4 regions of the Lysinibacillus sp. FSL K6-0232 genome follow, and region 2 is predicted to be linked to each of the others. Evidence: riboswitches for the same ligand, from Rfam matches in the RefSeq annotation. Region 2 holds a riboswitch; each other region holds the start of a gene.
What was found. Region 2 has a riboswitch for S-adenosylmethionine ahead of MHB42_RS07605 (YezD family protein). Riboswitches for the same ligand answer to the same signal wherever they lie in the genome.
Positions count from the first base shown of each region.

Region 1: another riboswitch for S-adenosylmethionine. It lies ahead of metA (homoserine O-acetyltransferase MetA); the one in region 2 lies ahead of MHB42_RS07605 (YezD family protein).
Region 3: another riboswitch for S-adenosylmethionine. It lies ahead of MHB42_RS17785 (bifunctional homocysteine S-methyltransferase/methylenetetrahydrofolate reductase); the one in region 2 lies ahead of MHB42_RS07605 (YezD family protein).
Region 4: another riboswitch for S-adenosylmethionine. It lies ahead of MHB42_RS15270 (methionine ABC transporter ATP-binding protein); the one in region 2 lies ahead of MHB42_RS07605 (YezD family protein).

Region 1 is NZ_JBBOYW010000001.1:2,105,175-2,111,319, forward strand. It holds gene MHB42_RS10280 (GerAB/ArcD/ProY family transporter) at 1-654, shown strand, start outside; gene metA (homoserine O-acetyltransferase MetA) at 687-1,622, opposite strand; SAM riboswitch class I at 1,721-1,830, opposite strand; gene MHB42_RS10290 (nucleotide excision repair endonuclease) at 2,033-2,404, shown strand; gene MHB42_RS10295 (TrmB family transcriptional regulator) at 2,468-3,250, opposite strand; gene MHB42_RS10300 (TSUP family transporter) at 3,355-4,122, shown strand; gene panF (sodium/pantothenate symporter) at 4,158-5,606, opposite strand; gene MHB42_RS10310 (YhdT family protein) at 5,606-5,863, opposite strand; gene MHB42_RS10315 (diaminopimelate dehydrogenase) at 6,080-6,145, opposite strand, start outside.
Region 2 is NZ_JBBOYW010000001.1:1,582,868-1,589,012, reverse strand. It holds gene MHB42_RS07620 (amphi-Trp domain-containing protein) at 92-370, shown strand; gene MHB42_RS07615 (VOC family protein) at 421-1,206, opposite strand; gene MHB42_RS07610 (flavin reductase family protein) at 1,322-1,807, shown strand; gene MHB42_RS07605 (YezD family protein) at 1,897-2,052, opposite strand; SAM riboswitch class I at 2,112-2,198, opposite strand; gene MHB42_RS07600 (phosphopantothenoylcysteine decarboxylase domain-containing protein) at 2,379-3,059, opposite strand; gene MHB42_RS07595 (LysR family transcriptional regulator) at 3,129-4,007, opposite strand; gene MHB42_RS07590 (DMT family transporter) at 4,142-5,041, shown strand; gene MHB42_RS07585 (general stress protein) at 5,279-5,716, opposite strand; gene MHB42_RS07580 (Dps family protein) at 5,868-6,145, opposite strand, start outside.
Region 3 is NZ_JBBOYW010000001.1:3,622,456-3,628,600, forward strand. It holds gene metH (methionine synthase) at 1-723, opposite strand, end outside; gene MHB42_RS17785 (bifunctional homocysteine S-methyltransferase/methylenetetrahydrofolate reductase) at 716-2,563, opposite strand; SAM riboswitch class I at 2,698-2,798, opposite strand; gene hemG (protoporphyrinogen oxidase) at 2,898-4,292, opposite strand; gene MHB42_RS17795 (globin-coupled sensor protein) at 4,680-5,972, opposite strand.
Region 4 is NZ_JBBOYW010000001.1:3,107,870-3,114,014, forward strand. It holds gene MHB42_RS15260 (MetQ/NlpA family ABC transporter substrate-binding protein) at 1-380, opposite strand, end outside; gene MHB42_RS15265 (methionine ABC transporter permease) at 442-1,110, opposite strand; gene MHB42_RS15270 (methionine ABC transporter ATP-binding protein) at 1,100-2,128, opposite strand; SAM riboswitch class I at 2,215-2,318, opposite strand; gene MHB42_RS15275 (thioredoxin family protein) at 2,375-2,686, opposite strand; gene MHB42_RS15280 (hypothetical protein) at 2,704-3,045, opposite strand; gene gcvH (glycine cleavage system protein GcvH) at 3,138-3,518, opposite strand; gene MHB42_RS15290 (arsenate reductase family protein) at 3,600-3,956, opposite strand; gene MHB42_RS15295 (acyl-CoA dehydrogenase family protein) at 4,139-5,923, opposite strand; gene MHB42_RS15300 (acetyl-CoA C-acetyltransferase) at 6,033-6,145, opposite strand, start outside.

The DNA.
Region 1 (6,145 bases), 520 kb from region 2:
TTTATTTTTATTTTTTTCGTGATTTGTATTACACCACAGATTACATTGGACAATATACAGCCCGTGCTGGAGGCGTCGAAGACATCCATGCTGTATAGTATTATGCGCTTTTTAAGTATCTTTTCCTTTCCATCAGTGCTGCTATTGATGCTCTATCCCCTGACAGTCAATGTCCAACATTCTGTGCAGAAGGGCTTTTATATTGGTACAATAATTGGTGGCATTGTATTAACAACAATGGTTACACTGTCCATACTTGTCTTAGGGCCAGATAGTACAACCGCTCGAACCTTCCCTAGCTATGCACTTGCCCAAAGAATATCCATTGGTTATTTTTTAGAACGTATTGAGGTATTGATAGCTGTTATGTGGATTATCTCCCTTTATATTCGCTCATTTATGTACTTCTATACAAGTGTTGTCGGGCTTGCGCAAGTGTTGAACATTAAGGATCATCGACCACTCATTTTGCCAATGGGCCTGATAGTCATTGGTCTATCGCAAATTCTTCATCCAAGTATTGTTCATTCCAATAACTACAATAATGAAATTTGGCCCATTTTATCATTTATTGTAATGATTTTACTACCTATTATAATGCTTATTGTCGCTGTCATACGCAAGTCGAAGTTACAAAAAAAAGAAGAAGTCTAATTTCTGCGTGGAAATTAGACTTTTTAAATGGCTTAAATATGGAATTCAATTTCATCCACAAAGTCCCATTCGTACGGTGTTTCTTGGTAAACATAGTAGTTCAGCCAGTTTGAAAACAATAAATGCGTATGAGCACGCCATGTATTAATCGGTGCTTGTGCTGGGTCATCATTTGGGAAATAGTTGACAGGCACTGCCGTATCAAGCCCCTTCGCTATATCGCGATGATATTCATCCGCCAATGTTGTCGCATCGTACTCTAAATGACCTGTAATCATAATATTTTTATTATCCTTCGATTGGACGATAAAGACACCTGCCTCCTCCGAATAGGATAACAAGCGTAAATCAGGATGATTGCGTACCTCGTCAATGGATACAGAAGTATGGCGTGAATGCGGTGCTGTAAATAAATCGCTAAAGCCACGCACTAAATCAACCGTTAAATCAGTAATAACATGGGAATAAACCCCCGAGCATTTAGCAGGAAGCTCAAATTTCCCAATACCATAATGATGATAGAGTGCCGCCTGTGCCCCCCAACAAATATGAAGAACAGATGTAACATTCGTTTTGGACCAATCCATAATGTCCTTTATTTCTTGCCAATAGTTTACATCCTCAAATTCCATTTTCTCGACTGGCGCTCCTGTAATAATCATGCCATCATAACGGCGATGGCGAATTTGTGAGAACGTTGTGTAAAATAGCTGTAAATGTGATTTACTCACATTTTTCGATTTATGTGTAGCTGTATTTAAAAAGGTAATATTAACCTGTAGCGGCGTATTCCCTAGTAAACGTAATAATTGTAGCTCTGTTTTTTCCTTTTCAGGCATTAAATTTAAAATTAATATACTTAACGGACGAATTTGCTGTGTTCGTGCGCGGTCCTCTTCCATCACGAAGATTTTTTCCTCACGTAAATGTTCTCCAGCTGGTAAGTTTTTCGGAATATTAATTGGCATCTTGCATTCCCCTCTCTCTTTTCAGTAAAGCCTGCTTCAAATTAAAAAATCCCCCTCATTCCATACGAGATAGAATGAGAAGGATTTTTTCACGTCCACTCTTATCTCTCAAAGGAGTACCTTTGCTGGAATTAGCACCTTTCTAACAAATTGTTAGAGGTTGCTGAAGCGTCATCGGGCCAAATCCCTCAGCTTCTCTTGATAAGATTTATTTAACTATATCGAATTGTAGCATGAACTAGTAGGAATAGCAATAATTCATAGAATATTTTGTGATTCATTTGTATGTTCCCTATTTTATTGCCCCATACTAGGCTGTGTATATCACTTTTTCTAGATGAAATTTTATGGTAAGCATACCGTAATTATGTTATCATATAGCTTTAGGGATAGAGAGGAACGTGAAAAACTTGATTAAAATTGAATTTCCAAAACCAGATGTAGTCATTCGTCAGCGTGAGCAAGATGTAAAGCCTGGTGATGTGCCGATTACACCTTACCATGGATTTATTGACTTCCATAAAATCACACGCGAAAAAGGCGGCATTTTCTTATTTTATAATGAAAAAAATGAGCTATTATTTGTCGGGAAAGCTCGCAAAATTCGCCAACGTATTAAAAAGCACTTTGAAGACAATGTATCGCCAATGAAAAATCATCGTGATGAAATTTTTAAAATTGAAGTATATGAAATAGAAGACCCAATGGAACGTGAAATTTACGAAACATATGCCATCAATGTCTTCCGCTCCAAATACAATGTAGACAAAGTATTTTACTAAGAAAAGGTGAAATCTCTTGCAATAAGGGATTTCACTTTTTTTCTTGGCTTATATGCTAGAGCTTTAGTTGAGGAAAAAGGCTTGTCGCTCTTTAGTAATCCATTCCTCCAATGCTTGGTCATCGCGCTTGATTAAGCGATTGACCAGCACATCATGCCAAATATAATCCTCCAGCAAATAAATATGCACAGGGTCCGTTGTAATAAAGGCAATTTCCTGATTGGATGGTACATGCCCATAAATCATTTGCTGTCCATCCACTGACATAATAAACCAATGCGGTGTAGATGTTTTTTTTGTATAGCGTGTCATGCGATGCTGATCCAATGTAGCAATCGGGTTTTCCACATAGAAGGTAATGCCATGGATAGGCACACGCTGTGCTGCCTCTTGAATCGCTTCATCTAACGCCTCATACATATCCTCCCACATTGATAATAGCACCTTCTGCTTAGCATTTTGGAGCAGCGATTGACAATAGTTGATAATCGCCTCCTTGCCCTTTAACATAACGACTTTATGCTCCGCTTCCTGCTCTTTTGCTTCTAGCCTAGCTAACTTTGTACCAATGGATGTAAAATTAGCCTGCCAACGCTGCTGCATTTGCTGTAAAAAAACTGCGACAGGCAGTGCAGCATATATCGTTTGCTCGGCTGTTTCCTCCTTAAGCACAATCCCCTTGTCAACAAGGCTTGTTAAAATATCATAAATTCTAGCACGGGGTATTCCTGAATTTTTACTAACCTGATAGGCATTTACATGGCTATGCTGGACAAGGGCTGTATAAGCCTTTGCTTCATATTCGGTAAAGCCTAGCTCCTTTAATTGGACGATTAATTCCTCCATCAAATCCCTCCATTGCCTTTATTATAAACGAAAAAATGAAGGGTTTACAGCATTCATCAAATTAGTTACTATTCTAGTAGTAACTAATTTAGTGGGGTGTCAGCATGTTTTTCGATATAGATATACATATTCTTCTTTTATTAATTGCCTTTGGTTTTTTAGCAGCCTTTATTGATTCTGTTGTAGGTGGCGGTGGCTTAATTTCATTACCCGCTTTACTATTTGCTGGACTAAATCCAGCCGCTGCTGTTGCAACAAATAAGCTTGCAGGCTCGATGGGTTCACTTACCTCCACTATTTCCTTTTATCGTTCTGGGCAGCTTGAGATTCGCCCTGTTCTTAAATATTTTCCGCTCGCCTTTATTGGCTCATTGTTCGGCGCGTGGACCGTGCATTTAATCAACCCAGCACTCTTAAAGCCATTAATGCTTGTCATGCTGGCAGCGGTGGCAGTTTACACAATCTTTAAAAAGGATTGGGGCGCTGTGGCAGCCGTGAAAACTCTTTCGCGCACGCATTTACTGCTATTTATGGCTTTATTATTTAGCATTGGCTTTTATGATGGATTTCTTGGTCCTGGAACAGGCTCTTTTTTAATTTTTAGCTTTTTACTTGTAGGCTTTGATTTTTTAAAGGCTGCGGGCAATGCAAAGTTTTTAAATTTAGCAAGCAATGTAGCAGGTCTTTGTATGTTTGCCTACTTAGGGCAAATTCATTATGTCTATGGTCTTGTCATGGGGATTGCACAAATTGCGGGGGCTGTGGTTGGTTCACGCCTAGCGATTCAAAAAGGAAGCGGCTTTGTTCGTATACTATTTATTGTTGTTACAATAGCGCTACTTGCTAAAAATGCCTATGATTATCTAAAGTAAAAAAACGCCGCAGAAGCTTATTCTACGGCATTTTTTTATTCAATGATGAGCGCTGTATCTTTCACTTTATGATGTGTCAGCAAACTAACGCTGACAAAAATAAACAAGGATGCCATAATTGGAATCGTCACTGTATGCATGCCGAAAATAGAAGGGTAGTATCGATCAATAACAATATATAAGGTCATTCCTGCAATCATGGAGGCAATTGCTCCATATTTATTTGCCTTTTTCCAATACAGCCCTAGCACAACCGACCATATAAAGACTGCCTCTAGCCCACCAAAGGCAAATAAATTTAGCCAAATTAAAAAGTCTGGTGGATTCAGCGCAAAGAGAATAACCGCTAAGCCAATCACCGTTGTAACGATAAAGCTTACCCGTTTAATCTCTGTATCGTTCGCTGCTGGTTTTATATAATTTAAATAAATATCCTTCACAACTGTTGAGCTCACAAGCATTAATAGCGCATTGACTGTTGACATTGTAGCCGCCATTGGTGCAGCTAGTACAATGCCCGCTAAAAATGGCGGTAGCACCTTTAATGTTAGTAATGGCATCACCTTATCGCCAATTTCAATCCCCGGTAAGACAGGTCTTGCTAAAACACCAATTAAGTGCATCCCAAACATAATTGTCCCTATGGCAACCGTGCCAATGAGAATCGCAAGGTGCATACTTTTTGAATCCTTGTAGCTCATCGCACGTACAGCAATTTGCGGAAGCCCTACAACACCTACGCCAATTAAAATCCAAAATGTTGACACATAGAGCGGTGTTAAATCCCCCTCTGCCCCAAATGGTGATACAAAATTAGGGTTTTCAGCAACGAGTGAAGCCATAATATTGTCGATGCCACCCCCTGCCACAATGGTACCGATTAATAAAATAATTGTCCCAATCACCATAATCGTACCCTGAACAGTGTCTGTTAAGGCAACAGCTCGAAAGCCGCCAATAATGACATAAACTAAAACAGAAATCGCAAAAATAAAAAGTGCCGCTGTGTAGCTTAAGCCTGTTAATGACTCAATTAAACGTGCCCCACCTACCCATTGCGCCATCATTGCGGAAAATAAAAAGACAATAATACTAATAGCCGATACGATCACAATGGTATGGCTTTGATAGCGCTCTCGTAAAAAGTCGATTAATGTAATGGCTTGATAGCGGCGAGCAATAATCGCAAATTTCTTCCCTAGTATCATCAGCACAAAATAACCCGCAGGCAGCTGTGCCATTGCCAGCAATACCCAGCCAAGCCCTTTTGTATAAGCAACCCCAGGGCCTCCAATAAAGCTACTTGCACTGCCATAGGTCGCAATCATCGTCATCGCAAGGATAAAGCCGCCCATTTCACGGCCGCCAAGAAAATACTCCTGCAAAAAGGAATTGGAAGAGCGAATATGCTGATTAGCCCAAATACCAATACCAAAAATAATTATCAAAAATAATACCAATGGAAACACAACTTGCCAATGCATTAGCGATCCTCCTCCCCAAATGGAACCTCTTTAAAAAAGAGCTTCATCACAATCCAGATAAGCAGGATCATAAAGCCTGTCCCCGCAATACAGCTATAGAAAAACCATGCAGGAAATCCTAGGATATACGAATAATTTGCTGGATCACCTGCACCCAGCCCATACGCAAAGCCAAACCAAATGGCAAAATTAATGAGGACAAGTCCTATCCCAATAAGCGCCTCTTTATGCGCTATTCTAAAGCGTTGATCTTTCACACAACAATCCTCCTAACCTCCTCTATTTTACTGATATGTTTGCCTGATGGGAAGCATTGTGTTTTCAGAGCTCCTATTCGGACGGATTGAGTCCTATCCGTCGATTTAGCATGGCTATCCGTCAGTTTCATAGTTCTATCCATCACTTTTGCATTTCTATCCACGCCATAAAAAACCCTAATTATCAAATAAATGATAATCAGGGCTCGTTGAGAGTTATAGTAATTCCTTGCGTAGTTCAGCTGCTGATTTTGGTGATAGCAGACCGAATGGGATATCGAA
Region 2 (6,145 bases):
ATAGAGCACACAAGAAACAAGTGCAATGCAAATGGTAGCGCTAACATTTTATGCTATAATAGAGGTAACAATACAAGAGGGAGGGATTTCGATGCAAAAGCAAATGAAGCCGATGACGGAGGTTGTTCTAAAGCATAAGGAACGGCAAAGCGTTCTCGAATTTGCAACAATGCTTGAAGCAATTGCTCAAAAGCTAAAGGAAAACGGTGAATTTACATTTGTGCAAGGCACAGAGCAAACTATTGTTAGCCCTACAGAACCACTTAAAATCGAATACTCCTATACAAAAAAGGGCGACAAGCATTCATTTGAAATTGAATTTGATTGGTACACAGGCACACAAGCACCAAAGAAAATGACGATTGAATAATTGAAAAACTACGGCAAGGGACATTCTACACTCCCCTTGCCGTAGCTTTTCTAGCGATTAATCCAATAAAAAGCACCTGGACAAACCAATGTTTCTTTTACGCGATACGGGTCTTTTAATTGCACACCAAATGGGCCTTGCTTTAAAGGTGTAAGGGTTATAGCTGTGGCAACTGCCTCATCATAAAAATCCAAGCGTATATTTGGTAGCTGTAAGGATACATATTGCTCGTGCTGTTCAGGCTTTGGCAATTGCAATGCCTTCTGCCAAAGCTCAACGGTTGCCTGTACATCCTTTACTGCAAACAGCACCGCCTCCATTGTAATGCTTTGCTGTGGATGAAGCGCACCACTTGCCTGCAATTGTGACAAGCGCTCCTTATCATCCTCCGCCCATTCAATGAAAAACGGAAAATCAATGGCATGGTCAGGCTTACCAAAATGCAGCAGCTTCCACTCTACAACAGAGCCGTCTGGTCTTGTACGACTACAAGCCTCAGGTCCATACACATCAAAGCCTAATGCACGCAAGCGTTGTCCCTCTGCCTCTATATTTGTTGTGCGCAAGGCAATTCGTGAAAACCCTTGGCGCTCCTCGTCCTGTTTAAACGTATAATGTAGCGTGTAGGGGTTTAATGCTGCCCGCTCAAATAAATCACGATCATATACCGCAATTTGCTCAATATAGCTTAAGCCAAAATAGCTTAATGTATTATAAGTCCCCCACATCGTATGCTGACCACCGTTTACTGTATGGATATTTCGTTTGTTGAAGAAAACCTTTATATTTTCTGGTGATTCCACTTGCTGAACCAAATGATCGAAATATAAAGTCATGGTCATTCCCCTTTCTTTCCCGATTACCTTTACCTATATGTCGGATTCGTTTAAAATTTATGCAAGACAATGATAGCTATTTAACTTCATTGACAATAATAACGAGGTGATTTGAATGACAGATCAAGTAACTGCTTTTAAATTAGCACTAGGTAATTACCCTACAGGCGTAACGGTTGTTACTACATGCCATGACACACAACCGATTGGCTTAACCGTTAACTCCTTTGCATCTGTTTCGATTGACCCGCTCCTTATTTTATGGTCACTCGATAAAAAATCTCAGCTCCATGCTTATTTTACAGCAGCGCCAACATTTGCGGTCAACATTTTAGCGAGTGATCAGGAGCATTTATGTACATTATTTGCCAGCAAAGTGCCAGATCGTTTTGCTCAGGCAAAGTGGTCTATGTCCTCCTTTGACCTACCGATTTTACATGATACAGCAGCCATTTTACAATGTAAAACATATCAACAGATTGATGCTGGCGACCATACTATTTTTATTGGGCAGGTGCTAGATATTACAAATTCACCAAAAGAGCCTTTACTGTATCATCGCCGTCATATTGGTGAGATTCCAAAAAGCTTTTATCGTTAAGCATTCCACAAAAAAAGGGCCACTTGTAAGCATAGGACATCCTTTATGCTTAGTTGTGGCCTTATGACATCGTTCGACTGAAATGATCATTATTTCTTCTGTGGAAATCTCTGTTTTTCGAGCCTATTAATTTGCACAATTACACCATCCTGAATCGTAATATGCACTTCACCATATTCAAGATTTTGAATAGCCTTCGCGATAGCCTCTAACTTCTTATCATCTACTTTTACCGACTGTGCCATATAATACACCCCTTCTTTTTCTTGATTCCGTTACAAAAGAGTTCAATTGATGGATAGCCCCTTTATCTCTTAGATACTATTGGCATCTATTCTATTAGTTGCCGAGGCTTCATTGGGCCAAGTCCCTCCGCCTCTCTTGATAAGAGCCCTGCTTACTTGGAAATAATTCTATAATTGTGCTATACAATTGTCAATATAAAATATTAGAAAACCTAGTCGAATACTTTGTAATGTGTTATTTATCTCGATTCCTTCTAGCATTGTATGCAGGCAATTACGCATTTAGCGCCACCTAACGATAAAAAAACTGTGCAGAAGTATCCCCTCTACACAGTTTCTTGTTGTAAGCATGCTATCAATGCTTGCGCTGTTTGTTCTTTGCCCATTACCTTAATTGGCTGCCCCTCTGCTGGTACAATCCAATGAGGCTCATCTCCGCCATATAATGATTGAGAGCTATTTGCCACCATAAATTGTGCCTGTGCTGTGTCCATACGCAATCTTGCACGCGCAAGTAAAAATGCCTCATCATCTGTTGCTTCCAGCTTAAAGCCTACTAATGTGACATTTGGTTGCCAGCCCTTTATTTGCCCTAATATTTTTGGTGCTTTTTTAAAATGAATAATAGGTGGCTCATCGGAAGGCATTTTCCCTGCCTCCTCCATTAAGTTGCCTGATTGGTCATATACTTTATCAATGACCCAATCAGAGCCAGCCGCTGCCATAATGACAATATCCACCTGCTGCTTCTGCACAGCATATCGAATTTTATCGCCTAAGTCCTCAATGCCCTCAAATTTAATCGTTTGCATTTTGCTATGATTAACTGGTAGCTGTGCAAAATAGCCATGCATATAGATAACATGCGCACCAGCTGCAAGTGCTGCCTCTGCCAAATAACAGCCCATTGTTCCCTTCGATAAATTTGTGTGCCCCCGTACACGATCCCATTTTTCAAGCGTTCCCCCACTTGTAATGAGTACGGTTTTCCCTTGTAATGTCCCCATACACTCACCTATTTTCTACAATATCTAACAACCTTTATTCTAGCGTAATGCAAGGATATGCTTCAAGAGCTACAGCACGCTGTTTTGCTCCTTTAACCAAGCACTTAAAATTTCCGCAAATTTCTTCGTTACAGGAGAGGCATGGTGTTTCATCGCAATACCAATTGTCCGATAGCCACCCTGCTTTAACGGTATAGCCTTTAACGTTGGCGGTAAATTATGAATAACAAGCTGCGGTAAAATACTAATCCCAAGATGGTGAGAAATCATGGAGAGAATCCCAACCTCCTCTGATAGCTCAAAGCGAATATTTGGTTTTACCTGATAATGCTCTAACAAAACCTTTACATCATTTGTTCCCTTATAGGAGGTCATAATAAAGGGCATATCTTCCAAATCCGCAATATCAATCTCTGTTTTATCATAAAGAGGGCTTTTATCCGAAACAATGCACAGCAAAGGGTCCTGCTGCAATTCGGTAAATTGATATTGCGTTGATTTTTGCCCATTTAAAAATCCCGCTTCAATTTCACCACTTAGTAGCCATTGCTCGATTTCATAATAATCGCCCTCACGCAATTCCACCTGTATCCCCGGAAACTGATTATCCATAATACGAATAATTTCTGGCATCCAATTCGATGAGATACTTGAAATCACGCCAAGTCGTACCTTGCCTCGTGTCACGCCAAGAATATGCGCAGCCTCCTGCTGCAATAGCTCCTGCGCATCCAAAACCTGACGCATCGCCCTTAGCATGGTCTGCCCCTCACTTGTTAAGGTTACACCCGCACGACTGCGATGAATCAATGCAAAGCCAAATTCTTTTTCCAAGCTTGATACCGCATGGCTTACAGCAGATTGTGTTAAGCCAAGCGCATCTGCTGCTTTTGTAAAGCTTGCTACCTCTGCCACCTTTGATAAAATCTCATATTTGACTAAGCTCATGAATTACCTCTTTACTTACATGAAAATTTTTAATCCTATTCATTATAAACATTCGTTTTACTAATCACAAGACAAGATATATAGTAATTTCTAGTAGAAAAACTGTTTTAGTACACAGATTGTAGGTGAACATTATGAGTATCCAAGGAAAAGCAAATATATTGATGGTCATTGTGACAATGTTTTGGGGGTTATCCTATACCTTTATGGTCATGGGGCTTGAAACATTGGCGGTTTATAATGTAGTGGCATTGCGTTGCATCATCGCATTTTTAATCGCAGGTTTTATTTTTTATAAACGAATGCTTAAAGTAAATGGGCAAACATTAAAATATGCGGCTATTCAAGGGTTGTTATTATTCATTGTGTTCGCACTTAGCTTATTTGGCTTACAATCTACTTCCGTATCAAATGCAGGCTTTATTTTAAGCCTTACCGTTGTGCTAGTGCCGATTTTCAGCAGCTTTATTGATAAAAAATTACCTTCAAGAGCTGTGAGCTTTGCCGTAATCTGTACAATGATTGGGATTACGGTGCTAACAGCGAATGGTTCATTTGCTTTCCAAAAGGGAGATATATTAGTCGCAATTGCGGCAATATGCTATTCCCTTTATTTACTATTAAATAGCTCCTTTACGCGCAATGTTGAATCTATTTCTTACGGAATTTATCAGCTCGGCTTTGCAGGGCTCTATGCACTCATTTTAACATGTTTATTTGAAACACCAGCATTGCCCCATTCTCCAACAGCTTGGCTGGCAATTCTAGGGCTTGGCATTATCTGTAGTGCTTTTTGCTTTGTTGGTCAAACTGTTGCACAACAATATACATCTGCTACACATACAGGTCTTATTTTTTCCTTAGAGCCTATTTTTGCAGCTATGTTTGCGATGATGTTTATTGGCGAAGGGCTAACAATGAAATTAGTGATTGGTGGTAGCTTTATTCTGCTTGGTAATATAGTGGCACAATTAGAGCATTTCCATCTATTGCGCTTTATTAAAAAAGATGCACATGAAAAAGTGATGCCATAAGAAAAGGAAGCTAAGTTTGGTAACTTTAGCTTCCTTATTTTTCTTAAAACAATCATCAGCTATTTTACAAGAATATAGCGAAGACTTTCAGGTTTATTGGTAATATCCATGTTGTTGCTATGTAATATGGCTGATATGCATTCCATATAACCTTTCATTATAAAAGCCATTATTTTGAAATATTCATTCAAAATAATGGCTTTTACATATAATTATCCCTTTTCGTCTATTCACTATTTATAAAAGTCGTCGATACTGCTCTGCCTCAATTGAGCGCTTTTGCTCATCTAAACGCTTATCGAGCTCCTCTGCCGTAATTGGCTGTGTTTCTAGTGGATCTGAATCGTCCCCATGCTCAGCAAATAATATAATGCTGCCCTGCTCTACAAGATGTGCATAGTAGGCTGTTTGAGCTTCTGTTAACGGAAATCGCTTTAAGCCCTCTGCCACCGCTGAATCGCCTGTAAACCATGACTTAAATTGGTCTCGCCAATTACCAGCCTCATATGTTTGCACATCATCATCCCATTTAACATCCTCTAGCTGCTCAGCATCCTTGGCAATAATATGAATATCCTCTTTATGATAGCCCTCTAAACGCATGCTTTCTAAAATATGAAGCATTTCATCCTTTGTATGAGCCACTTCAATTTGTGGGTTTTGTTCATGCATCATGTTCAATTCCTCCTAATTTATATGGCTTAGTTAGCTTATTACCCTTCCACCCTATAACCAAACCAGCTTTTACAAACTGTTATCAGATTGTTATCTATTTGTTACAAAAAAAGCATTTGGAACCGTGCAAGCTCCAAATGCCCATTATATGCTACTTGCTAAGGAAGGCTTTTAGCATCCATGTATGTTTTTCAAGTGATTGATACATGGCATTTAGTAAGTCCTCTGTACGGTCGTCCCCTTCTTCTGCTGCAAGCTCCATTGTTGAATTTAAGGCTTTCATAACCTTTTCAAAGTCCTCAATTGTTGTTGCAACCATTTCCTCTGTTGTTTCATTTCCTGTTGCTTCCTCTACATACGATAGCTCAAGATGCTCTTTTAATGTCGCTACAGGCTTGCCATCCTTTGATAAGATACGCTCAGCAATCT
Region 3 (6,145 bases), 2.0 Mb from region 2:
TAATGAACGAATATGATCCGTCATAAACTCTGGCCCTGTTGCACAGTTTAAGCCCACTGATAATGGTTGAATATGCTCAATGGAAATATAAAAGGCATCAATAGTTTGCCCTGCAAGCGTTGTGCCCATTGGCTCAATTGTTCCTGAAATCATCACAGGTAGTTCTTTTCCAGTTGCCTCAAAAGCACGCGCTACACCTAGTGTACCTGCCTTGACATTTAACATATCCTGACTTGTTTCAAGCAACAATACATCTGCGCCTGCCTCAATTAATGCCTTTGCCTGCACATAAAAATTTTCCTCTAGCTCATCAAATGTAATACCACCTGTTACGGATAATGTTTTTGTTGTTGGTCCCATAGCTCCCGCAACAAAGCGTGGCCAATCAGATGTGGAAAAGCTATCCACTGCTTGGCGAGCAATTTCTACTGCACGCTTATTAATTTCCTCTGCTTTTGCACCAAGATTATACTCATTTAACACAATCGGCGTTCCACCAAATGTATTGGTACAAATAATATCTGCGCCTGCCTCCAAATATTTGCAGTGAACTTTCTCAATAATATCTGGTCTAGTGAGCACAAGATTTTCATTACAGCCATCGAGCTCCTCACCACCAAAATCCTCAGCTGATAAGTTTTCATTTTGCAACATTGTACCCATTGCGCCATCAAGGATTAAAATACGTTTCTCTAGTTGCTCTTCAATCAAGTGCTTAACCATCTATGCTTACTCCTTTTTTCTGTTCGTCCAATTGTTTGATATATTTCATTAACTCTAGTGTGACATCATAGCGTAAAAACGGTGTAATTAGGTAAATTCCATTGAAGTATTGTGCAGCCACTTCCACTAATTCCTTAGCAATGGCAATACCCTCCTGTGTTGCACGTTCCTTATCATCACCACAAGCTTTCATTCTTGCTAGAGCATCCTCTGATAATTTTATACCGGGAACCTCATGATGTAAAAACTCTGCGCTTTTATAGCTTGTGACTGGCATAATTCCAAGATAAATAGGTGCTTGTAAATGCTTTGTTGCCTCATAAATTTCCACAATTTTTTCTTTTGTATAAACAGGCTGTGAAATAAAGTAGTCAGCACCGTGCTCGATTTTTTTCTCTAAACGAGCTACTGCACGATCTAATACGCGCACATTTGGGTTAAAGGCAGCAGCAACTGAAAAGCTCGCTTTTTTACGAAGGGGCTTGCCTGAGAACGAAACACCTTCATTTAACTGCTTAATTAATTGGATTAATTCCATTGAAGATACATCATAAACACTTGTTGCTCCTGGGAAATCGCCTACTTTTGTAGGGTCACCTGTCACAGCTAGCACATCATGAATACCTAAAGCATTAAGCCCCATTAAATGTGACTGAAGACCAATTAAATTACGGTCTCGACATGTAATATGTGTAAGGGGACGTACACCATATGTTTCCTTTAATAATGCACCCATCGCAATATTACTAATGCGTGGAGAGGCTAGTGAGTTGTCTGCCATCATCACAACATCAGCACCAGCATTATATAATTGCTGCGCTCCCTCAATAAAGCCATCAATCTCTAAATGCCTTGGTGTATCTAGCTCTACAATTACAGAACGTTCACGCTTGACCTTTTCATAAAGAGATTCATGCTTAGCTGGTTCTGCTTCACGAACAACCTCAATTTTCACTGGCTTTGCATGCTTTTCACTAACTGGTGATAGCTCCTCTAAGTATTTCTTAGCTGCTGCAATATGTTTTGGCGTTGTACCACAGCACCCTCCAATTAAACGCACGCCTTGATCACGCAACGCTACAGCTGCTCGACCAAAATAATCAGCCTCTGATTCATAAACAACACGCCCATCCTCTAAATCAAGAAGCGAAGCATTTGGGTAAGCTGACATAAATGCCTTTTTAGGAAGCTCAACGCCTTCAAATGCTTGAATTGTATGATGCGGACCTAAACGGCAGTTTACACCAACCACATCTGCACCCAATGCCTCTAGATCATGCAATGCCTCATTTAAAGAAAGCCCATTTTGCAGCACACCTGGCTCATGCATTGACACTTGTGCAATAATCGGTAAAGCTGTTTTTGCTCGTAGCATTGTTAATGTCGCTGTTAACTCTTCAAAATCATAATACGTTTCAAGTAAAAGACCATCTGGATTCCCTGCCAGTAACACTGTTGCCTGCTCTTCGACAGCTGCTAGTATTTCCTCTAATGTTGCATCACTTTTACGAATGCCACGAATACCACCAATTGTTCCTAGCACAAATTGACCGCCATCCGCCGCTGCTCGTTTTGCAATTGTGATGGCCGCTTCATTAAATTGCTGAACACGTGACTCTAATCCATAACGAACTAATTTAATAGCATTTGCTCCATACGTATTTGTTTGAATCACATCAGCACCCGCTGCAATATATTCTCTATGAATCTTTTCAATTAATTCAGGCTTCTGTATATTCATTTCCTCATGGCAATATTCTAAGCCGTAGCCATAGAGTACCGTCCCTATTGCACCATCTGCCGTCAATACATGTGTTTTTAATCTTTCAAGTAATCCCATAAAATTGCCTCTCTTCCTTCTTAACTCTATCATTATCAACTATGCTTCAACATAATTGGAAGTTTTCGATCATCTCAAAAGAAAAAGCCCTCTTTCATAAAAAGAAGGCTTTAACGATTTGTCAATGTTGTTCCTTCTCATCTTCGACTACAAGAGTCTTCTGGATTTAGCACCTGACATAATGTTGGTTGCTGAAGCTTCATTGGGCCAGTCCCTCAGCTTCTCTTGATAAGAATTAAGTATGAATTTTTTAAATAATTAAAAGAATCATATCGTTTACAGGCGATTGAGTCAAGACTATTTCACAGAACAAAGTAATTTTTCGCTTAAAGTCTTAGAATTTAACTAATTTCTCTGCAAGCTCCTCGCCAATCTTTTTCCCATTTTGAATACAGGCACCAATGCCTACACCAAAATAAGAGCAGCCTGCAATCGCTAAATTCGGATAATTTTTATCTAGCTCCTGTTGCAGCCCTTGCAATGCCTCACGATGTGCTAAATCATATTTAGGCATTTGATCGATCCATTTTGTTACATTGACAACAGTAGGCTGCTCCTCAATCCCCAAGCTTTTGCGAATATCCTCCAAAGCAATGGCTGCCAATTCCTTATCTGTCATTAAACGTAGCTGTTCATACGCTGGATTAATGCTTTTATAAAAAAGTCGTACAAGTAATCTACTATCCTTCGATGTATGCTTCCATTTACGGCTTGTCCAAGTCGCTGCATTACATACAACATCCGAATTATGTGACACAATATAGCCTGTTCCATCTGCTGGCAATCGAGCATCTGGTATATTAAAGCCTAAATAAATCGTAATGGCTGACGCAGTTGTAAATTGATCAAAATAGTAATCTAAAGCTTTATCCTGTAAGATACTTTGTACGGCTTCATTTGGCAGCGCTAAAACAGCATAGTCCGCTACAATGCTTGCATTATTCGCTAGGGAAATTAGATAGTCACTTTCCTTTTTTTGAATACTTATCGTTTCCACGCCTTTTATAATTTCTACATCCGTTAACGTTTGCTCTAACTGGTTAATAAAGGAGGACAAGCCATTTTGGAACGATATAAATTTTTTGTTAGCTGCTTGCATAAATTGCTCACGATTTGCATCAAAGCCTTTAATAATACTGCCATAATTATCTTTATAATCAATTAGGTATGGCAAAGTAGAGGCAATTGAAAGCTGGTATAGATCGCCAGAATAAACACCAGCAAGCACAGGCGCAATTTGGTTTTGCACAAGCTCCTCTCCTAAATAATACGTTAAAAACTCTCCAATGGAGCTTTCCTTTGTAAAGCCCCTATTTGGTAATGCTAAGTCCTTTAATGCCTCTTGTTTACCTTGTTCTGAAATTAATGTACTTTGCTCAAGGGATTCGATACTCATTGGTATACCAAATGTAGAATCTGCTGGAATAGCATGAAGCTCATTGTTTGTATAAATATAGGAAATGCCTGTTTCGTTGTAAACTAATTGCTCTTCAAAATCAAGCTCCTGCACAAGCTCCATTACCCCTTTATGACGGGCTACAATGGAATCAGCACCTGTTTCCATAATAAAGCCTTGCTCATACGCTGAGTGTAATTTACCACCTAAATATGTATTTTTCTCAACAAGCACTAGTCGAACATCTAACTGTTTCTCCTTCACCTGACGTTGCAAATAATGCATTGTACATAATCCTGTAATACCGCCGCCTAATACAACAACTGTTTTCATCATTAACCGCCCCTATTTTTAGTTCTTCCTCTCTACAGTATAAACCTTTTTGCATCAAAATTAAGCTCAACCCTTTACAAAATTAGCAAAAGAGGTATGTTTCAAATGATTTTGAAACATACCTCTTTCTGTTGTGAAAGCGCAGTGCAACGCAGCAGCAGCACAAAACGATTTTCTGTGCGAAAGTGTAGCATCAGGTATAGCCTGTAAAAACTCAATTAAGAAAACTAACAATCAGTGAGTGTGTGCAAGCACCACTGATTGTTAGTTTCACTTTATTAGCCATTAATATTTCATTTAGAAAATTTTTTGATCGCCCTTTAAGTATGTAGCTTCACTCTCCGTTCGTGTACTTCTCATACATATATAGGGGATCGCTACCTTTGTTTAGTCATTTAAGTTTTGTGCAAAGCTTGCTAACTTTTCTGCTGAATTTGCTACCTCACTAAAAGAAGTACTTAGCTCATTTAATATTTCTACAATAACTTGTATTTTGTCTGCCATACAATTATTTTGATCCTTTGCCTCTGTCATTGCTCCTAGTATATTCGTAAATTGACCTTCCGTCTGTGACATATTTTCCTCACCAGACGCAACCTCATCTTGAATATTTGTTAGTGAGTCCTCTAGCTTCTCCATCCGCTCACTTGTTTTTTGCAGTAATAATGCAACAGCTGTCACAGATTCTTTTGTTTGAATAGATAATTTCCGCACCTCATCAGCTACTACACTAAAGCCTTTACCCGCTTCTCCAGCACGGGCAGCTTCAATGGCAGCATTCAAAGCTAATAGATTCGTTTGATTCGCAATATTCGTCACTACGCTCATAATCGATTCCATTTCCTTTGACATACCAGCTAAATGCTCTATATTTTCTTCGATATCACGCAATGAATGGATAATATTAAGCATATTTTGTGACTGATTTTTTAAGCGCTCACGACCTTCAAGCGCTTGACCTTCAGCTAACATCGATACATCAAGTGATTTTTTTGCTAGCTGTTTAAGCTCTTCCGATTGCGTACTTAAAAGACCAAAGGAGGTGTTTGTTTCCTCTGATATTGTTGCTAGTGCCTCTGAAGATGCTACAATTTGCTGCTCTATTGATTCTCTCTCTTGCTCAATAGTATCTTTTAGTTCTTCAACAGTATTCTCAAATGCCTCTAACACAAGCTGCTGCTCAAAATTACATATTTTTAGGATTGCCCTAATCGTATTAAATTGATCATAAGGATACTCTATATTTCCCTCCACTAAATCAATAAATGATGTAGATAGATCTTGAAATGCACAAATATACCATTGTGTTCGAAGACCAATATGAACATGCACCTTCGCAATTTTTACACGCCTTTGGTAGAACTCCTCATCAATTGTTCCGTTAAACATTTCAATAATATGCTGACGCAATGTTATTTTCAGCCTTTCTACAGAACTATGATGGTTAATAATATCTACTAATTGCTGCTCTCTCCCTACCACTTCGTAAAAACGGTTAACGATGTGATCTATACTGTTCATTACATATGGCTGAAATGCTTTTAAATATTGTAAATCTTGCTTTGTTAAATTTAGCATCTCCATTTGTTTTATCATGGATGGGCGATTAGACAAATCCATTTTCACAATATATTGCTGTAAGTCTAATGATTTTATCTTTCTCCTTTTTTGAAAAACCACATATTTTCCCTCTTTCATTCTGTTTACTTTCATTATGTTAAGAAACATCTAATATAATTTATCGATTACTACAAGAAGGGGCTTTTCACAATAATTTGTGGTTGACTTTCACTCTGCAAGTTTTGTTTCTTTCACAACGGATTAATCGCTCTTCCCCAACTACATAAATATCA
Region 4 (6,145 bases), 1.5 Mb from region 2:
TAAATACCGATTGGCTCAATATGAACACCACCAGCATTTACAAAATCATAGCCATTATCTTTAATTTGCAACTCAAGGTAAGGAATATGTTGGAAGTAGTTTGCATCCAGCTCTTTTGATTCTAAATCTTGGTTTGGCAGTACATAATCTGTATACGTTTCAACTTCAAGATCAATACCTTGCTCAGCTAAAATCGGTTTTGCTTTTTCTAAAATGACAGCGTGTGGTGTATTAGAAGCACCTACTTTTAATGTTACATTTTCTTTACTATCTGTTTCCCCATCAGATGCTGAATTGGCATCCTCCTTTTTATCAGCACCACAAGCTGCTAAAGCTAGTACAAGTATTGATAAAAATAATCCTGCTAATAACTTCTTCATGTATAACACTCCCTTTTATTTTGTATAAAGTATGTTAGCGGTAAAAAACCGGAATAACCTGTTAACGTTTATCAATTTTTTCGGTAATCAAATCACCAATCCATTGAATAATAAATACAACCACTAATATCAAAATAGTTGCCATTAATGTCACATCTGTACGATTACGTTGGAAGCCGTCTAAGAAAGCTAAGTTACCAAGACCCCCCGCACCGATAATTCCTGCCATTGCTGTATAACCAACAAGCGCCACAGCCGTTACAGTAATACCTGAGATTAATGCTGGTAACGATTCAGGAATTAGTACCTTCCAAATAATTGTCGATGTCTTTGCACCCATTGAGCGAGCAGCTTCTATTACACCTTTATCAATTTCACGTAAAGCTATTAAAACCATGCGGGCATAAAATGGTGCTGCGCCAATAATTAATGCAGGCAATGCGGCATTGGCGCCACGAATTGTACCAAGTAAAAACTTTGTAAATGGAATTAATAAAATAATTAACACAATAAATGGAATAGAGCGGAAAATATTCACAAGTGAACCTGTTAAAAAGTTCACAATCTTATTAGCCCATAGCTGATTAGGACTTGTTAAAAAGAGCACAATTCCAATCACTAACCCTAAAACAAATGTCACAACAGTAGAGATGGCTGTCATATATAGTGTTTCATATGTAGCCTCCCACATATTTTCCCAGTCTACGTTCGGAAATAGATTAGTTAGCATTTACAATCACCTCCGTTTGTACTTCGACTGTATTTAAGTAATCAAGTGCTGCTGCTACATTTGCCTCCGAGCCATCGATTTGTACAATTAATGTACCGTATGCTCCATTTTTTGTTTGCGAAATATTACCATGAACAATACTAACTTCCACATCAAATTGTTTAACTAGATGCGAAATAACAGGCTGCTCTGTTTTTTCACCTACAAAAATCAGTTTAACAAGTTGTCCAGTTGGATAATTGGCTTTGATTTGTGCTACTGTTTCCTGTGTTTCCTTTGTATCTGTAATTTGCGCTACAAATTTTTTCGTAATAGCTGCTTGCGGTGATTGGAAAACTTGTAATACCTCGCCACGCTCTACAATTTCGCCCGCTTCCATTACAGCCACACGATGACAAATTTTACGAATTACATGCATCTCATGGGTGATGAGCACAATGGTTAAACCTAGGCGTTCATTGATATCCACAAGCAAATCTAGAATTGCATCTGTCGTTTCAGGATCAAGCGCAGATGTTGCCTCATCACATAATAGCACCTCTGGATTATTGGCTAGTGCACGCGCTATGCCAACACGTTGCTTCTGTCCACCAGAAAGCTGTGATGGGTAAGCTTTATCACGCCCTTCCAATCCTACAAGTGCAATTAATTCTTTGACACGTGCCTCACGTTGCGCCTTTGGAACACCTGCAATCTCTAATGGAAAAGCAATATTTTCTGCAACGGTTCTAGACCATAGCAAATTAAAATGCTGGAAAATCATACTTACCTTTTGTCGAGCAGCTCGAAGCTTTTGCCCTTTAATGGATGAGAACTCTTGATCGTTCACTATAACCGTTCCTGATGTCGGTTTCTCTAGTCCATTTAATAAACGAATCATCGTACTTTTACCAGCACCACTATAGCCGATAATGCCAAAAATTTCACCTTTATCGATAGAGAGGTCTACGTTTTTGACTGCCGTTAATTCGCCATTTGCTGTTTTATATTTTTTTGTAATATTATGAAGCTGGATCATCGCCAATACTCCTCTTTTCTCATATAGAAAACCCCTTCACTCACAGACAAGCAGAAGGGGTTAGCGTATTTATACGTTTAACCGTTCTCTCATCTTTCAAAGAAGAATCTTTGAGTGATTTGGCACCTTTTCACACTGTGATGGTTGCCGGGCTTCATAGGGCACTTCCCTCCGCCACTCTTTATAAGAGTTCGATATATTTAATGTTTTCGTAATCTATGTGTTACTTTACCATGCCAGCAAAGTTCAGTCAATTGCTTTTTTTAATAATTCATATAAAAATGGTACGGATTGAAATGCATAGATCTTATTTGTCACTTTTCCGTCATCACAGACAAGCAAACAAGGAACACTTTCAATTTGATGCTCACTTGCAATATGCTCTAAAAAATTAATATTCGCTTTACCTAACTGCAGCTGTGGTAGTAATTGTTCAACAATTGTCATCATTTTCGATGCCACTGCACATGTTCCACACATTGGTGTATATAAATAAAATGCAGCTTGCTCTCCCGACTGTATAGCCGCTTCCCACTGCTCTGTTGACCATTCTTTCATTATTCACGCAACCTTACTTACAAAATATATTCATTATGGATGGAGAAATGTGCACGCAATAAAATCATCGCCAACACTTTTCTAGGTGTCGTTTCCACTTCCTTATAGGTTGGCATTGTACGCAAATGCTCAGCCTCTGGATAATGTCTGTCCATTAATGCACGTAGCTTATCACCTGAAGTATCTGCATCGAAAAATGTAAAAAGCTCGCAGCCCTCATACGGATCAAGCAATTCCTCTAATTGATGTACACCAATTGTGCCATTTGTACATAGTATTGTAACATTCTCATTTAAAATAGGCTCAATCTGAAGCTTATCTGAGCGTCCTTCTACTATCAAGCATTTTCCCTCGAACATTACGCCACCTCCAGTTTAGACATCCCCACTTATAAATTATTATATAATAAAAAACGCCGGTAGTTGCCGACGTTTTTTGATTATAGCTTGTCTTATTCTGCAATCATTTCTTCGTATTGCTCTGCTGTCATAAGTTTGTCAACTTCTGATGCATCAGCAGGCTCTACAACGATCATCCATGCTTTTTCATATGGTGATTCATTTACGAATTCTGGGCTATCTTCTAAATCTGCATTCACTTCAACAACAGTGCCTGAGATTGGCGCATATAATTCAGAAACTGTTTTTACTGATTCTACGCTACCGAATGGGTCATCTGTTTTGATTTCATCGCCAACTTGTGGAAGCTCAACAAATACGATATCTCCTAGCTCAGATTGTGCAAAGTGTGTAATACCAATACGTACTTTACCGTCTTCTACTTTTACCCATTCATGCTCTTCAGAATATCGTAAATCTTTAGGTGTGCTCATGCCAAAAACCCCTCCATAAATATGTAATCGATTCACTTTCAGTGTGCCATATTTCTCCTATAAAAACAAGGAGAAATGCGGTTATTTCCAAGCTTGTTCAAAATCTGATTCTTTAAACCCTAAAGTAACGTTTTTTCCATCTGTTACAATTGGACGTTTGATTAACATGCCATCAGAAGCAAGCAATTCAAGCTGCTCCTCCTCTGTCATCTCAGCAAGCTTATCCTTTAATCCTAGCTCGCGATATTTCATGCCAGATGTATTGAAAAACTTCTTTAAAGGCAGTCCACTCGCCTGCCAAAATGCCTTGATCTCATCTTTTGTTGGCGTTTGCTCTACAATATGCACCTCTTGATAGGAAATATCATGATCATTTAACCACTTTTGTGCCTTTTTACATGTTGTACATTTTGGATAATGAATAAATTGAATCGTCATTAAAATGCTCCTCTACTGTTTTTTTATAGTATACCATCATAACTAGTTGGCTGGGCAGCTATCCGTCACCTTTACCATTCTATCCATCTATTTAGAGCTTCTATCCACCTTACCACCCTTCGCCCATAAAAAAACCTAGCTCTCCAGAAGAAATAGGAGCTAGGTTTCGCATCATCATATCATTAAACAATATATTTTTCTGCTTCAATTAATTTCACAGAAGCTTCGCGTTTTTTGGCAATTAAGTTGTATGGATTATTGCGTGTTAGCTTGCGCAATGCTGATAATGTCATACGTGCTACATCGCCATCTGCTGAAGCAAGAATTGTATCTTTTGCTTCTTTTTCGATTTCTGCGAATGCCTCCTGACAGAAAATTTGCGTATATAGCAATTTTTGATGTGCTTTTTCAGCACCATCACGAGCAATTGCCTTTTCTGTACGTAACACTGCAGATTCCATCGCAAATAATTGGTTGGCGATATTCGCAATATTCACCAAAACCTCTTGCTCTTGATCAAGCTTTGCACCAAAGCGTTGCGCTGCTAAGCCTGCTGCTAATACAGCAATTTTCTTCGCATTTTTCACTAAATATTTTTCTTGTGCTAGTGGCTCTGTGCCGATATCTTCTGGCATTAACATTAACAGCTCCTGCTGTAAGTTTTGCGCCACTTGTAATAATGGCAGCTCGCCTTTTAGTGCCTTTTTCATAAATGTGCCAGGTACAATCATACGGTTAATTTCATTTGTACCTTCGAAAATACGATTAATGCGAGAATCACGGTAAATACGCTCTACTTCATATTCAGCCATAAAGCCATAGCCACCATGTAGCTGTACCGCTTCATCCGCAATATAGTCTAAAGTTTCAGAACCAAATACTTTTGCAATGGAGCATTCAATCGCATACTCAGCAACAGCTCCTGCAATTACCTTCCCTTGCTTTTGCTCCTCAGGGCTTAGCTGGCTTAAACGATCCTCAAATAAACCTACTGTACGATAGTTTAATGATTCAGATGCATATAAATGAGAAGCCATTGTTGATAGTTTCTCTTTTGTTAAATTAAAGTCAGAAAGCTTTGTTTTAAATTGTTGACGTTGGTTGGTATATTGAATCGCAAGCTCTAATGCACGCTTAGAGCCACCAATTGTCCCAACACCTAGTTTATAACGACCAATATTTAAAATATTGAACGCAATAACATGACCACGACCAATTTCGCCTAATAGGTTTTCAACAGGTACCTCCGCATCTTCTAGCACTAATGTACGTGTAGATGAAGATTTAATCCCCATTTTCTTTTCTTCTGGTCCTACTGAAACGCCATTATAGCTTCGCTCTACGATAAATGCCGAGAATTTGTCGCCATCAATTTTCGCATAGACAACAAACACATCTGCAAAGCCTGCATTTGTAATCCATTGCTTTTCACCATTTAAAATATAATGTGTGCCTGCATCATTGAGCTTCGCAGTCGTTTTTGCACCTAACGCATCTGAACCTGAACCTGGCTCTGTTAATGCATAGGCAGCAATTAATTCACCTGAAGCAAGCTTAGGTAAGTATTTTTGCTTTTGATCTTCATTACCGAATAATACGATTGGTAATGACCCAATCCCAACGTGTGCACCGTGTGTAATAGAGAAACCGCCTGCTACAGACATTTTTTCTGCAATTAAAGCAGAGGAAACTTTGTCTAAGCCAAGCCCTTCGTATTCTTCAGGTACATCTGCTCCAAGTAAGCCTAGCTCCCCCGCGCTTTTTAGCAGTCGTACGGAGTGCTCGAATTCATGATGCTCTAAATTTTCAACGACTGGTAATACTTCGTTTGCTACATATTCTTCTGTTGTTTTTGCAATCATTTTATGCTCATCTGTGAAATCCTCAGGTGTGAATACACGATCTAATTCCACATCTTCAATAAGAAACCCGCCGCCTTTAATGAAATCCGTTGTTTTTTCTGTCATGTTATATTCCTCCCAATATATCTAATGTAGTCCCCTATTTATAGAAAAGCCTGAGGCACAATGTTCGGAGGCAACCGGAAACAGTGCACCCCAAGCTGATCTAGCAAAATTATAAAATTTCAAATACGCCAGCAGCGCCCATACCGCCACCGATACACATTGTTACAACGCCATATTTCTTCCCTTGACGCTTCAATTCATGGATCAGCTTTAATGTTAAAA